3 regions of the Vreelandella piezotolerans genome follow, and region 2 is predicted to be linked to each of the others. Evidence: predicted binding sites of a transcription regulator. Region 2 holds the regulator's gene; each other region holds the start of a gene.
The links. Region 2 encodes sigma-54, which starts transcription at its own class of promoters, with help from an activator protein. Its sites were predicted from a motif close to TGGCACNNNNNTTGCTNT; they were not measured.

Region 1: the regulator sigma-54 is predicted to act here: its motif matches at 3,668-3,685, upstream of GYM47_RS04235 (nitrate reductase).
Region 3: the regulator sigma-54 is predicted to act here: its motif matches at 1,891-1,908, upstream of GYM47_RS16755 (amino acid ABC transporter substrate-binding protein).

What each region holds. Positions count from the first base shown of each region.
Region 1 covers NZ_CP048602.1:916,512-921,816, reverse strand. The annotation lists gene cobA (uroporphyrinogen-III C-methyltransferase) at 1-775, opposite strand, end outside; gene GYM47_RS04235 (nitrate reductase) at 735-3,458, opposite strand; gene GYM47_RS04230 (NAD(P)/FAD-dependent oxidoreductase) at 4,093-5,305, shown strand, end outside.
Region 2 covers NZ_CP048602.1:2,336,789-2,342,093, forward strand. The annotation lists gene lptB (LPS export ABC transporter ATP-binding protein) at 1-614, shown strand, start outside; gene GYM47_RS10790 (RNA polymerase factor sigma-54) at 720-2,135, shown strand; gene hpf (ribosome hibernation-promoting factor, HPF/YfiA family) at 2,233-2,541, shown strand; gene ptsN (PTS IIA-like nitrogen regulatory protein PtsN) at 2,546-3,013, shown strand; gene rapZ (RNase adapter RapZ) at 3,072-3,989, shown strand; gene GYM47_RS10810 (HPr family phosphocarrier protein) at 4,028-4,297, shown strand; gene pmbA (metalloprotease PmbA) at 4,316-5,305, opposite strand, start outside.
Region 3 covers NZ_CP048602.1:3,650,338-3,655,642, reverse strand. The annotation lists gene GYM47_RS16760 (amino acid ABC transporter permease) at 1-723, opposite strand, end outside; gene GYM47_RS16755 (amino acid ABC transporter substrate-binding protein) at 808-1,833, opposite strand; gene GYM47_RS16750 (amino acid ABC transporter substrate-binding protein) at 2,047-3,069, opposite strand; gene speE (polyamine aminopropyltransferase) at 3,157-4,017, opposite strand; gene hemE (uroporphyrinogen decarboxylase) at 4,017-5,129, opposite strand.

The DNA of each region.
Region 1 (5,305 bases), 1.4 Mb from region 2:
CGGGTATGTCGGAAAGCGTGCCCACCAGTGACTGCTGCTCGGGCTGGCTGGCGTTGGCTACCAGCATGACGGGCCACGTATCGGGCAGACCCGCTTGGCGCAAGCCATGGCAAATGGCCGCCACTTTGGAAAGCCCCATGTAGAACACCAGGGTCTCGTCCTGACGCGCCAGCGACGCCCAGTCCGGCATCCCGCCTTCCCGGCATAGCTGCGCCGTAATGAAACGCACCTGCTGGGCGTGGCCGCGATCGGTGAGCGGAATCCCCATCCCCGCCGCTGCGGCGGAGGCGGCGGTAATGCCCGGCACGATCTCGGCGGGCAGCCCCGCCTCTGCCAGGGCTGCAAGCTCTTCGCCCATACGCCCGAAGACGCCGGGATCGCCGCCCTTCAACCGCACCACCGACTTGCCTGCCTGGGCCAGGGAGACGATCAGCGCACCGATCTCCGCTTGGGGCATGCTGTGATGCCCGCTGGCTTTGCCGACGTAGTAGCGCTCGGTGCCCGGCGGAACGAGCCCCAACACGTCGTCCCCAACCAGGCGGTCATACACGACCGCGTCTGCCTGCATCAGCAGTCGCGCGGCTTTGAGCGTCAGCAATTCGACATCGCCGCTACCCGCGCCGACCAAATAGACGGTGCCTGGCTGGCAGGCACCGCTGAGCGGCAAGCGCAAGCGTGGGGCGTTATCGCGGCTCAACGGCGCCCACGCCCGCTGGGCCAGACGCCACAGCGCATCAGGCCACTTCTGTGTTAGCTGTTTGCTTAGCGCGCGCATGAGGCCGCTCCTCTTCGAGTATCGCTTTTAGTTCGGGTAGGCAGCTGCCGCACTGGGTGCCGCAGGCCAATCGTGCGCCTAACGCTTCGACGCTGGTATCGCCTGCATGGATCGCCTTGACGATAGAGGCTTGGCCGACCTGGTGGCAGCTACACACCACCGGCCCCGTATCGACAGCGCCATCGTCGCATCCGGCCAGCAGGCGTCTACGGTGCCGTGTCTCCAGGGTAGCGTCATTGAAGCGCGCTTCAAGCCAGGCTAGCCCGGGCAGTTCGTCGGGGGGGCCCACCATCAGCCACCAGCAAAGCCGACCGTTCACCACGCCCGCTGCCCGCAGCCTGCCGGTTGCCGGGTCGTCACACCACAGCGAAGCGGGCACGCCGCACCACGCCGCCACCTGCGCCAGCCAATCCGCGACCGGCTGACTATCCGCCAGCTGCCACCGCGTGCAGCTGGCCATCGGGATCCGCGCCCAGTAATCGCTGCGACACCACGGCGACGATGGCGCATCCAACCCGTTGGCGAGCAGCAGCGTCGCCTGCCACGCAGCGAGAAGTTTGCTCACCGCCACCGCCCCCTGTTTGGCTTCCGGCTGTCCGGAGAGCGGATCCGTATACCCCTGAATCAATGCGCCGCTGCGCCCCTGCTTGGTAAAGCAGTCGGTCCAGTGCATCGGCACGAACACCTCGCCTCGGCGTTGGGCGTGGGAGACCCGAACCCGCCCACGGTACTCCCCGGCGGCAGCGGTCAACCTCGCCAAGCCTTGATCCGTCAAGCCAGCCCGGGCGGCATCCTCCGGGTGCAGCTCGATGAAGGGTTCGGCGCGGTGGTTCATCAAGCGCGGCGCACGGGCGGTACGCGTCATAGTATGCCACTGATCCCGTATACGCCCGGTATTCAAACGCAGCGGGTAGTCGTCGCTCAGCGCCTGCGCGGGCGGGCGCGGCGTAATCGGCAGCAGTTTCGCGCGACCGTTCGGCGTCGCAAACCGGCCATCTTCGAACAGCCTTGCCGTTCCACGGGGGGCCTGCTGAGTCACGGGCCACTGGATCGGAGCGAGCGCATCATAAGCCGATTGGCCCAGGCCTGCCAGCCCTGAGATGTCGAATAGCCGCTGGGTATCGCCGCTATTTTCATAGCCTGAAAGGCGCGCGTGCTCATCGAAAATCTCCCATGGCTGGGTGTAATCGAAGGCTTCGCCCCACCCTAAGCGTTTTGCTACTTCGCAGAGTATCCACCAGTCGTGCTTGGCCTCGCCAGGGGCCGGCAGCAACCCCCGCTGGCGGGAAATGCGCCGCTCCGAGTTGGTCACCGTGCCATCCTTCTCCGACCAGCCCGACGCGGGCAGCACGATATCCGCAAAGGGCAGCAGGTCGGTATTGGCGACGCACTCCGAGACGATCACCAGCGGGCATTTTGCCAGCGCGCGGCGCACTTTCTCCCCATCCGGCATACTCACTGCTGGATTGGTGGCCATCACCCACAGGGCGCTAATCTCGCCACGCTCGATGGCATCGAAGAGCTCCACCGCCTTGTAACCCGGGGCGTCCGGTAGTACGGGCGTTAAGTGCTGGGTAGTCCAGAAGCGGCTAACCAACTCACGGGCGCCCGGGGTGTGGTAATCCATATGCGCCGCCAGCTGATTGGCCAACCCGCCTACTTCCCGCCCGCCCATGGCGTTGGGCTGGCCAGTGATCGAAAACGGCCCCGCCCCCGGCAGGCCGATTTTCCCGCCCGCTAGATGGCAGTTGATGATCGCGTTGCACTTGTCGGTACCGCTTGAGGATTGATTCACCCCCTGAGAGTAGAGCGTGACCACGTGGAGCTGGCTGGCAAACCAGTAATAGAAGGTTTCCAGGCGTTCAGGATCCACGTCACATTCGTGAGCAACGGCTTCCACGCTGCCTGCACTCTGCTTGGCAGCGCCCAGCGCGTCGTCTAACCCCTCGGTGTGGCGTTCTAAGTACACGGCATCCAATCGGTTATGGTCGTCCATCCACGCCAGCAGCCCGTTGAACAGGTACGCATCGCTACCCGGACGAATACCCAGGTAAAGATCGGCCATTTCACAGGTGTCGGTCACGCGGGGGTCGATCACCACGACCCGCATCAACGGGTTGCGCTCTTTGGCTATCTTCAAACGCTGATAGAGCACCGGATGATTCCAGGCAAGGTTGGACCCCACCAGCACTACCAGCTCCGCCTCTTCGAGGTCTTCATAACTGCAGGGTACCGCATCGGCCCCAAAGGCGCGCTTGTAGCCCGCCACGGCGGACGCCATGCAGAGCCGCGAGTTGGTATCCAGGTGCGGAGTGCCCAAGAAACCTTTGAACAGCTTGTTGGCGACGTAATAATCTTCGGTCAGCAGCTGGCCGGATAAGTACGCCGCCACCGTCTGCGGGCCATGGGCAGTGCGCTGGGCCTGCAAGCGTTCGGCGGTGACGGTGAGTGCTTGCTCCCAGGAGACCTCCTGTCCATCCACGCGGGGCATCAGCAAGCGCCCCTGTGCGCCGAGCGTTTCGTGCAGCGCGGTGCCTTTCACACATAGGCGGCCGTAGTTGGCTGGGTGCTCGCGGTCCCCCTCGACGGCAATGAGCTGGCCGCTTTCAAGCGTTGCAGTCACGCCGCAGCCGACGCCGCAATAGGGGCAGGTGGTTCGGGCGAGCCGATTGACCTGTGGCATGGCAGTTTCCTCCCGCGTTAAAAAGCAAAAAGCGCCCAAGCCAGCTTCAAAAGAAGCCTGCCTGGACGCCGTTGTCTCAGGGGCACCATTTACCCGGTGCCGTACTCATCAGTGATTTGCTGCCGTTGGTATTGTTCGACGCAATTTATGGTTGTGATCGTTATGAGCAAAGACCCTGCACTGAGCCGTTGTTCCTTGTTACTTGAACAAATGCAAACCCTGCGCCCACTCGGCCTTAAAACCATTAAATATTATAAAAACAATAACTTATAAACATGCTTGTATTTTCATTACTCGCTAAAGGAATGCTCTTTGTCGAATAAGCGGCTAAAGGGGGTGCATTAATCGTCGCTCAAGCACCAAAGTAGGGCACGCCAACTCAACTATGCGCGGCCCACCGAATCCTCAAAAACGCTTAATACGCTGATTAAGCTGAATTAAATCCACCTGCGGCAAGAGCTGGCGGGCTTTTTGCTGACCACTAGGATAAGACAGTTCGGCAACCAACGGCGGTTGCTGCGCGTTATCGACGACGCCAACGGGCAACGACGCCCCTGACACTCCCTTCTTGAGAGGGCTGTGCCAGGGGCGTTTTTATTTGCTGAACATGATGCTTCAACCAAAGGAGCTACCCATGGAAATCGCTTCCCGGTGCTCACAGACAGACCACCTCGTCATCATCGGTAACGGCATGGCGAGCCAGCGACTGCTCGACGCGCTGGTTCGACATCCCCAGCGCCCCCACCGCATTACGGTGGTGGGTGAGGAACCGGTGCCTGCCTATAACCGTATTTTGCTCTCCCCTTTATTGGCAGGCGAACTGGCGCCCGAGGCGCTCACTCTGCAAGACGCCTCCTGGTACGCCGATAACGACGTCACGCTGATACTTGGCGACCGCGTGACCGCCATCGACCGCGAACGCCGCCTGCTCATCACACATCGCGGCAACACGTTACGCTATGACCGCTTGGTCTTGGCCACTGGCTCGCGCCCCGCGCTGCCAGCGGTGCCCGGCATCACGCTCGACGGTGTTCACACGTTTCGCGACCTGCGCGACGTCAGCGCCTTGGAAGCCATTGCTCGGCAAGGCGGCAACGCCGTGGTGATTGGCGGCGGCTTGCTTGGGCTGGAAGCCGCCGAAGGGCTGCGCAAACGGGGCGGACGCGCGCTCACCGTCAGCGTTTTGCAGCGCAGTCATCGGTTGATGAACCGTCAGCTAGACACCACCGCCGCTCAGTTGCTGGAAGCCACGCTGCGCGAACGCGGCATCCTCATTGAAACCGGCGCATCGCTCGCCGCCTTGGAAGATAACGGTCGAGGACAGGTGCAGTCGGTCACCCTGAGCGATGGCCGAAAGCTTCCTGCCGATAGCATCATCGTGGCGGCGGGCATTACCCCGAATGCGGAGCTAGGACAGCAGAGTGGACTCGTCTGCGATCGCGCCATCGTCGTGGACGGCCACCTGACCACTTCCGACGCCCACATCCATGCGCTAGGCGAATGCTGCCAGTTCGAGCAGCACACTTACGGGCTGGTGGAACCGATTTGGCGGCAGGTGGACGTGCTGGCCGCCGTGCTGTGTGGTGAAACGCCCGCGGCGTATCAAGAAGCCCCCACGGCCACCAAACTCAAGGTCAGCGGTGTCAGCCTGTTTGCCTTTGGCCCCACCGAGGCCGCCGCCAAGCACGAAGAACTTCGCTACCAAGACCCAGAAACCGGCGACTACTGCCGCTTACTGCTCCAGCAAGGCCGCCTCGTCGGCGCGGTGCTGTATGGCGATACCCGCCACGGCCCCTGGTACTTCGAGCAGGCGCTGGCCGCGACCGATTTAACCGCGTGCCGCCACC
Region 2 (5,305 bases):
ATGGAGCCGGTAAAACCACCTCGTTTTACATGATCGTCGGACTGGTCAAATCCGATGCGGGCAATGTGGGTATCGACGATCTGGATTTGACCCACGCGCCCATGCACGAACGCGCCATGGCAGGCATTGGGTATCTTCCCCAAGAGGCCTCGATTTTTCGCAAGCTCTCGGTAGCCGATAACATCATGGCCATCCTCGAGACGCGCAAAACGCTCGATCGCAGCGCCAGAGAAGCTCGCCTGGAGTCACTGCTCGAAGATTTTCATATCACCCATATTCGTGACAACCTAGGCATGAGCCTCTCAGGAGGCGAGCGCCGTCGAGTAGAGATCGCGCGGTCGCTGGCCACCGAGCCCGCGTTCATTCTACTCGACGAACCCTTTGCCGGGGTCGACCCTATTTCGGTCGGCGAAATCAAAACCATTATCCGTGCACTCAAAAAACGCCACATCGGCGTCTTGATCACCGACCACAACGTGCGTGAAACCCTGGATATTTGCGATATCGCCTACATCGTTGGCGATGGCCACATCATCGCCAGTGGGAACGCCCAGGAGATTCTCAATAACCAAAAGGTCCGCGACGTCTATCTGGGCGCTGATTTCCGGCTCTAAACCGAGGCCTGACCAAACTTTTCTTTTAGTGGCATGCTTATTGCACTTGCACGTAGCCATAACTCGCTCTAGGGTGGAGCTTTCTGATTAACGAGTGGTTCTCAGATGGTCATGAAAGCTTCTCTCCAATTGCGTATCGGCACACAGCTGACCATGACACCCCAGCTGCAACAGGCCATTGCCCTGCTGCAGCTCTCTACGCTGGACCTCCGTCAAGAAATTCAGCAAGCGCTTGACGCCAACCCTATGCTCGAGCAAGAGGACGAGTTTGGAGAGCAGGCAGTCAGCGAGCCGCAAGAGGCCGAGTGGTCTGACAGCATTCCCAACGAACTCTCCGTCGACAGCGACTGGTCGGACACCTACCAAGACATGGGCAGTCTGAGCGGTGGTAGCGAAGGACCCGACTTCGAGCGCCAAGCCGCTGGCCAAAGCCTTCATGGCCATTTGCTGTGGCAACTGGCCATGACCGATGTCAGCTCACGGGAATATGCAATTGCGGAGAGCCTGATCGATGCGCTGGACGCCAATGGTTATCTTACCCAGCCGCTCAACGACATTCGTGAAGGGCTCAAAGCACAAGGTCATGACGGCTTGAGCCAACGGGAAGTGGAAAATACCCTACTGCGCTTGCAGCAGTTCGAGCCGACCGGCGTATTCGCTCGCGACCTGCGCGAATGTCTGATGCTTCAACTTGCTGCGTTGCCGGAAGACACCCCGCTATTGATGCCAGCCAAACGGCTGGTACGACAGTTTTTGGAGGCGCTAGGCAAAGACGATATGCGCCTCCTCAAGCGCCGTTTGAGCCTGGACGATGAGCAGCTGGATGACGTCATTCGATTAATTCGCAGCCTCGATCCCCGACCCGGCAGCGCCTACGGCGTGACCGACGATAGCTACATCACTCCCGATCTGGTCGTGCGCCATGACAACGAAGGCTGGCATTTAGAGCTCAACCCGGACGCTCTTCCACGGCTACGCATCCAACCCGACTACGCCAGCTTGATCAAACGCGCCGACAAGAGCCAGGACAACCAGTTCTTGAAAGAGCACCTTCAAGAAGCGCGCTGGCTGATCAAAAGCCTCTCTAGCCGCAATGACACCTTGCTGCGCGTGGGGCGTGAAATCATCGCTCGCCAAATTGGCTTTCTAGAGCACGGCGAAGAGGCCATGAAGCCGCTGATCTTGGCCGACATCGCCGAAGCCGTAGAGATGCATGAGTCGACCATCTCACGCGTGACGACACAGAAGTTCATTCATACACCGCGTGGCGTGTTCGAGTTGAAATACTTTTTCTCCAGTCAAGTCAGTGGCCAAGACGGCGGCGACAGCCACTCGAGCACGGCCATTCGCGCACGTATCAAAAAGCTCATTCAAGAGGAGCCCTCAGGCAAACCGCTCTCCGATAGTCGCTTGGTGACGCTTCTCGAAGAGGGCGGAATAAGCGTGGCACGACGTACCGTCGCGAAATATCGCGAGTCGATGGGCATTCCCTCTTCGAGCGAGCGCCGCCGTTTACGCTAGTTAAACGCTTGGTCGTGACAAACTCACCGCAAGGGCTTTGCAATAGCGTAAAAAGGGTTACAATCGAAGTACAGCCCGATGGATAAGGAGCACGTCAATGCAAGTAAACATCACTGGTCATCACGTTGAACTGACTGACGCCTTGCGTGACTACGTTAACGAAAAGCTGGAACGCGTCGAACGACACTACGACAATATCACCACGGTACAAGTGACCTTATCTGTCGAAAAGGAGCGCCAGCAGGCAGCGTGCACGCTACATGCCGCTGGTGCTGACCTTCATGCCGAGGCACTCGATAACGATATGTATGCCGCCATCGATGCCCTTGCGGACAAAATCGATCGTCAACTCGTCAAACACAAGGAAAAAGCACAAGCTCGCGCTCAAGGCGCAGGTGTGCGTTAACTCAATGACGTTGGAAACCATTCTCCCCCCGGAGCGCGTGCTTTATGACGTACCCGGGGGCAGCAAAAAGCGGGTGCTGGAGTTTTTCAGCACCTTCATCGCCCAAAACACGCCCAGCCTTGACAGCCAAGAAGTGTTCAGTCGTTTGATTGGGCGCGAGCGTCTTGGCAGCACGGGGATTGGCAACGGTGTTGCCATTCCCCACGCAAGAAGCCCGCACTGCAGTGCCCCCATTGCTGGCTTTTTGAAACTGGCGGAACCCGTCGATTTCGATGCCATCGATGGGGACCCGGTCGATCTCGTGTTCGTTTTGCTGGTGCCTGAAGAAGCCGATGACACGCACCTTGCTTTGCTCGGACAAGTCGCGACGATCATGAACGACGCCGATACTCGCCAACAGCTGCGCAAAGCAGGCAGTCAAAAAGAACTGTTGACGCTGATAACGGCCAAGATACGCGAACAAGCTGCGTAACAGATCTACTCCTTCAATTTGTCTTTACTTCTTACGCTCAAACGCCAAGAGAGACGCTATGCAACTGGTGATCATTAGCGGCCGTTCAGGTTCCGGTAAGTCTATCGCCTTACAAGCGCTGGAAGATCTTGGCTATTACGCGATCGATAACTTGCCTGCCATGCTGTTGGGCTCGCTTATCGACGAGTTGCGCGCCCAGGGTGAGCGCACACGGATTGCCGTCAGTATCGACGCACGCAACTTACCTACTGCGCTGGAGCGTCTGCCAGCGCTACTTGAAGAATTGCGCCACCGGGAAATTCGTTTTCAGGTGATCTACCTGACAACCGATGCGCGTATTTTGCTGGAGCGTTACTCGGCCACTCGCCGTCGTCATCCCCTCACCCGTGATAGCGACATGACGCTGGAAGAAGCGATCAACAAAGAAGAAGAGACGCTGAATGACATTCGCGACCTCGCCGATTTATTGATCGATACGTCTCGACTCTCCGTACACGATCTGCGACGCCGCATTACCGACCAAGTAGCTCATCAGCGCCAGCATCAACTGACGCTCACCTTCGAGTCCTTTGGCTACAAACGCGGCGTTCCGCTGGATGCCGACCTCGTGTTCGACGTACGCTGCTTGCCCAATCCTTATTGGGACCCTACTCTGCGCCAATATACCGGTCGCGACGCCAACATCATCGACTTCTTGAGCGGCTACCCCGTGGTAGAGGCCATGGCAAGCGATATTGAAACGTGGCTGGAGAAGTGGCTACCGGCCTATCAAAATAGCCATCGCAGCTATATGACCGTGGCCATTGGCTGCACGGGCGGCCAACACCGGTCCGTTTATATGATCGAGCAGCTTGCACAGCGGCTGGTCAAACAAACAGGGGAAGTGCAGTTGAGGCATCGCGAGCTAGGGCTGCAGTACACGCTCAGCGAAACGCCGACAACCCAACATACGGCGGCGACGCCCAGTACTCCCTGAGCCCTCCCTAAAACCCCACTCGGCAAAAAGGAACCAGAGTGCCCGAAAGAACGTTGACCCTTACCAATCAGCGCGGCCTTCACGCCCGCGCAGCCACCAAACTGGTTCAGTGTGGCCAGCAGTTCTCTGCCCAGATTCATGTGTACAAGAAGCAGCAAAAAGCGGATGCTGCCAATATCATGTCACTGCTCATGCTCGCCGCGCCCTGCGGGACCGAGCTCACCGTCATTGCAGAAGGGGAAGACGCCGAACGAGCGCTCGATGCTATCGAGGCGCTATTCGACGCTCGGTTTGAAGAAGATCAGTAATCGATGCAGCGTGAACGCTTAGCTGCCCGCCACGGTCATCGCATCCACCAGCCAGCTCCCCGTGTGAATGCTGCCCCGTGTATCCGTGTCATCCCCTACGCCGCTCAGCCCGGCAAACATCTTGTCCAGGTTACTGGCGATCGTGAACTCCTCGATTGGGTACTGAACTTCACCGTTTTCAATCCAAAAGCCTGCCGCTCCCCGCGAGTAATCACCGGTCACACCGTTCACCCCCTGCCCCATGAGTTCGGTGACCCAAATACCTTGCCCCATCTGACTCAACAGCTCGGCTCGTGGCGTTAACGGAGCCAGCAGGCGTAAATTGCGCGCGCCACCTGCATTTCCAGTCGAGTGCATACCTAAACGCCGTGCGCTATAAGCAGAAAGCATGTAGCTGGCAACCTGCCCCCGATCGATGAATCGATTATTACGGGTTTGCACCCCCTCGGCATCGAACGGCGAGCTCGCCGTCGCCCCCACTTCCATGGGTCGCTCTTCCAAGCCAAACCACTCGGGGAAAAGCGGCGTTCCCAGACGGTCACACAGAAAAGAGGCTTCTCGGTATAGCGCACCGCCTGCCAAGGCGCTCATTAGATGACCGATCAGGCCGCTGGCTAGCGTAGGGTCGAACAGCACCGGAAAGGTACCGGTCGGTGGCCGACGCGCACCCAGTCGGCGAAGCGTGCGAGTTGCCGCTTCTCGACCGACCTCTTCCGGGCTGCGTAAATGGTGTGGATTACGTGCGGCGGTGTAATCATAGTCGCGCTGCATACCCTGATCGTCCTGGGCGATCAGCATGCATGAGAGCGAGTGATTGCTGCCTTTTTGAGTGCCCAAAAATCCGTGGCTGTTGGCATAAACACGGACACCCTCGCCGCTGGAGAGTGACGCACCCTCCGACTGATGAATCCCCTCCGCGCTGCGTCCAGCCTGCTCGCAGCGAAGGGCCAGGTCGATGGCCTCATCCGTGGTGAGCGTCCACGGGTGGTGGACTTTCAAATCGGGTAG
Region 3 (5,305 bases), 1.3 Mb from region 2:
GGGTACGCCAGTGGCCAACATGACCAACAGGGGCAGCCCAAAGATCAGTACAAAGGAGATCCAGTAAGCGGGAATTCGCTGCCCCGTGGCTTCCTGACGGCGTTTTGCCCATATCACCAGCGCAATACTGGCCGCGATGGCGATCACGAAGGTGACAGGAATCAGCCCGAAGCCCGATTCGAACAGCGGCTCAGGTAGATAAAGCCCGCGTACGTTAAGAAACACGGCCTCGCCGAACGCGAGGCTTTCTCGAGCGCTGGGGAGCGCCCGCAGCACGGCAAAGTACCAAAAGAAAATCTGCAGCAGCAGCGGAATGTTACGAAAGGTTTCGATATACGCGGCGGCTAGCTTGGCGATCAGCCAGTTGGGCGATAGACGAGCGATACCGACGATAAAGCCAATGATGGTGGCGGCAATAACGCCCAACCCACCCACCAGCAGCGTATTCAGCAGGCCAACGAAGAAGGTGCGGCCATAGGTGCTTTGGGAAGAGTAGTCGATCAGACTCTGAACGATCCCAAAACCGGCGGTATTACTCAGGAAGCCAAAACCTGTGGTGATACCCCGTGAGGAGAGGTTGTCTTGCACGTTGCCGACGATATAGAACAGAAAAGCGATGACAGCGGCAATCAGCAGACATTGAAAGATGAGCGCACGTTTGGCGCGGTCTCGCCAGAACGGTGGCTTTTGGCCAACGGGGCGAGCGTTAGGTCTTACGGACATGGGTGGCGTCTCCGCGATACGGAAGGTCAATCAAATGGCCCGCCATGACCAAAAAGGGTGGCGGGCCGGGGTCAAGCGAGACGCTTAGCGAATCGGCGGTGCGTACTGGAAGCCGCCTTGGTTCCACAGGGCGTTGACACCGCGTTCGATTTCCAGCGGTGAACCCATACCTACGTTGCGCTCGAAGCTTTCACCGTAGTTACCCACTTGGCTCAGGATGTTATAGGCCCAGTCGGCGTCAAGACCCATGCCTTCACCATAGTTGCCGTCCTGGCCGAGTAGACGCGCTACGTCCGGGTTATCGGAGCTGAGCATCTCTTCTGCGTTCTCGCTGGTCACGCCGTACTCTTCACCGTTGATCATGGCGAACAGCGACCACTTCACGATGTTGAACCACAGATCGTCCCCCTGACGTACGACCGGGCCCAGCGGCTCTTTGGAAATGACGTCGGGCAGAATCATCGCGCCCGACGGGTCGTCGAGCTGAATGCGCAGGGCCGCCAGCTGAGAAGTGTCAGACGTCAGAACGTCACAGCGGCCAGCCTGGAAGCCACCTACGGTTTGCTCGGAGGTATCGAAAACGATGGGGTCGAACTCCATTCCGTTGGCACGGAAGTAATCAGCCAGGTTCAGCTCGGTAGTGGTGCCTGATTGAATACAAATCGCCGCGCCATCCAGCTCGGCCGCGCTGGTGATACCCAGGTCGCGAGAGACCATGAAGCCCTGGCCGTCGTAGAAGTTAACGCCGGTGAAGTTCAGACCCAGGGTAGTGTCGCGGGTCGTGGTCCAGGTGGTGTTACGAGACAGAACGTCCACTTCGCCGGACTGCAGCGCGGTGAAACGCTCGACGGCGTTCAAAGAGATGTAGTTGACGGCATCGGCGTCGCCCAGTACCGCAGCGGCCACGGCACGGCATACGTCAACGTCGAGGCCCTGCCAGTTACCGTTATCGTCCGGGGCGGAAAAACCTGGCAGGCCGTCGCTGACGCCACACTGTACGGCACCACGTTCGCGGGTATCTTCCAGCGTATCGGCTTGGGCGGTCGCCACGCCCGCAAGAGAGATGGCGCCTGCGGAGGCCAGAAGTACCAGGTGTTTCTTATTGATCATGTTGTGTTCCCCTTCCTCGATTTAGTGTCGTTATGCATGGTGATGCATCACTAAAAGCTAGCAAGGAAGGTGCCAAAAAAGATATGTCGTCAAATTCAGCGCTTTTCAACGTAAAATCAGCGAATTTAACGAAGGTCTTGGTGCAAAAAAGTGCGCCAGCGGCTACGCACTGCGCCTTTTTGGTGCGCAGCCGCTGGCGAGTGACCGAGCGCACTAGCGAATGGGCGGCGCGTACTGAATGCCCCCATCTTTCCACAGGGCATTCAGGCCACGGGCAATGTTGAAGTCGGAGTGGGTGCCCACGTTGCGTTCATAAATATCCGCATAGTTACCGACCTGTTTGACGATTTGGTAAGCCCAATCTGATTGTAGGCCCATGGCCTCACCAAAATCACCGTCTTGCCCAAGCAGGCGCATCACATCGGGATTTTCTGAGCTTAGCTGCTCATCCACGTTGGCTTGGCTGACGCCCAGCTCTTCGGCATTCAGCATGGCAAACAGTGACCACTTCACGATGTTGAACCACTGATCATCGCCTTGGCGTACGGCGGGGCCTAGCGGCTCTTTAGAGATGATTTCCGGTAGGACGACGGCCATGTTGGGATCGGCCAGTTGAATGCGCTGGGCGTAGAGCTGCGAGGCATCCGAACTCAAGACGTCGCAGCGGCCTGCTTCGAAGCCCGCAATCGACTGCTCGGGTGAATCGAACACCACCGCATCGTAGGTCATGTCGTTGATACGGAAGTAGTCGGAAAGATTGAGTTCGCTGGTAGTGCCCGACTGCGTACACACCGCCGCGCCATCCAGCTCTTGCGCGCTCTGCACGCCCAAGTCGCTGGCCACCATGAAGGCTTGGCCGTCGTAGTAGCTCACACCGGTAAAGTGCATGCCCAGTGTGGTGTCGCGGCTAGACGTCCAGGTGGTGGTGCGAGAAAGGACATCTACTTCACCTGATTGCAACGCGGCAAAGCGCTCCACCGAATCCAACGGCACGAAGTTGACCTTGCTGGCATCACCCAGCGCGGCGGCCGCCACGGCACGGCACACATCGGTATCCAGACCGCGATACTCGTCGTTATCGTCTAAGGACGAAAAGCCGGGCTGAGCCGCGTTGACGCCGCAGCGCACGCTGTCGCGCTCTTGCACCGTTTGTAGCGTATCGGCCATGGCCGTGGGTACCCATAGGGCGGGCGCTAACAGGGTGACTCCCCATCCAAACCAACGCGTGGTGTTCATTTGTTATTCCTTAACGTGGCGCGCACGATGATTGGCGCATAAAAAAGCCGGGCAGAGCCCGGCCAGATACCTAGCGTAGCTGCCCGCTTATGCGAAGGCTTTACGCATAAAGGGCGGCAGCGCCAGGGCACCCCGGTGGGCATCTACTGTGTAGTACTGTAGCGGCATTTCATGATCGGCGGCAGCCTCTTCGCGGAAGCTTTCAACGCTGGTCGCTTTACCGGCCAACGTCACGCTCCACCAACCCGAGGGATACACCGGTTGGGGGAAGGGTAGCGTGGCGACGCTATCGAAGCCTGCTTCGCGCATGTCGTTGCGCAGTTCGCGGATGATCGAACCGCTATGATAAAGCGGCGATTCGCTCTGCTGTACCATCACCCCGCCGCTTTTCAGAATACGGTGGCAGCGTTTCAAGAAGTCGGTCTTGAACAGGCCTTCGGCAGGGCCGACCGGATCGGTGGAGTCGATGATCAGCACGTCGATGCTCTCGTCGGCGGCGTCGTCGACCCACTTCACGCCGTCGGCAAACAGCAGCTCGGCGCGGGGGTCGCCGTTGGCTTCCACCAGCGACGGGAAAAAGCGCTCAGCCGCCTTGGTCACTTCTTCATCAATATCGATCTGGGTGACCTTCTCGACGCCCGGATGGCGCAACACTTCTTTCAAGGTGCCGCAGTCGCCGCCGCCAATGATCACCACCCGCTTGGGGTCTTGATGGGTGAACAGCGCCGGGTGGGCAATCATTTCGTGATACAGGAAATTATCGCGATCGGTCAGCATCACGCAGCCATCCAGCACCATCAGGTGGCCGTAGGTCTCCGTGGCGTAGACTTCCAGGTGTTGGTAGGGGCTCTGTACATCCAGCAGTTTTTCGGTGACTTTCAGCGAGAAAGCGCTGCCATGGCTATCGAAGACTTCGGTAAACCACTGGTCGTCGCGTAGGTCGCTCATTACTTGGCTCCTGGGCATTGATCGTTCGTTTGGGTCGGAATGCCCTGATGGTACTGCGGGCTTAGGTCGTGCAGCGCCTCCATGAAGGCGGTGACGTGATCGGGGTTGGTGAACTGGCTGATGCCGTGGCCCAAGTTGAATACATGACCCGGACCGTGGCCGTAACTTTCCAGCACGCGTGCCACTTCGGCGCGAATGGCCGAGGGGCGGGCAAACAGCACGTTGGGGTCCAGGTTGCCCTGCAGGGCGACTTTATGGCCCACGCGTGCACGAGCATCGGATAGCTCGGTCGACCAGTCGATGCCTAGGGCATCGGCACCGGCACAGGCGATATGCTCCAACCACTGTCCGCCGTTTTTGGTGAACAGGATCACCGGCACGTGGCGGCCGTCATGCTCGCGGATCAACCCGGAGACGATCTGCTCCATATAGCGCAGCGAGAACTCTAGATACGCCGGCGTGGAGAGCGCGCCACCCCAGGTGTCGAAAATCTGTACGGCCTGAGCGCCCGCACGAATCTGCGCATTCAGATAGTCGGTGACCGCCTGCGCCAGGGTATCCAGTAGCTGGTGCATGGTGTCCGGCGTGTCGTACAGCATGGTTTTCAGATGACGGAAATCCTTGCTGGAGCCGCCCTCGACCATATACGTCGCCAGCGTCCAAGGGCTGCCGGAGAAGCCGATCAGCGGCATGCGGCCATTCAGCTCGCGGCGGATAGTGGACACCGCGCGCATCACGTAGTCCAAATCGCGCTCGGCGTTCGGCACGGTCAGTGCCGCTACTTCTTCCGGCGTGCGCACGGTCTTCTTGAATTTGGGGCCTTCGCCGGTTTCGAAGTAGAGGCCCAGCCCCATGGCGTCGGGGATGGTCAAAATGTCCGAGAACAGAATCGCGGCGTCGAGCGGGTAGCGCTCCAGCGGCTGAAGGGTGACTTCGCAAGCCAGGTCATGATTGCGGCACAGGTCCATGAAACTACCCGCGTCGGCGCGGCTGGCGCGGTACTCCGGCAGGTAGCGTCCTGCTTGACGCATCATCCACACCGGAGTGCGGTCAACGGGCTGGCGAGCCAGCGCGCGAAGAAAACGGTCGTTTTGCAAAGGTGTGGTGGTCATAAACACTTGCTCTTGAGAAATTTGCCCGCATTGTAAGGGAGTCATTCTACCTGAAGATAGGAATTGTACGTGAAGATCGCCGGGGATGGCGGCGCAAACCGTGGCCAACATCGTCGTACCCTGCGAAGACCGTGAGGCCCGCGCGGCTTCCTGATAAACTGTCCGCCCACTTCGCC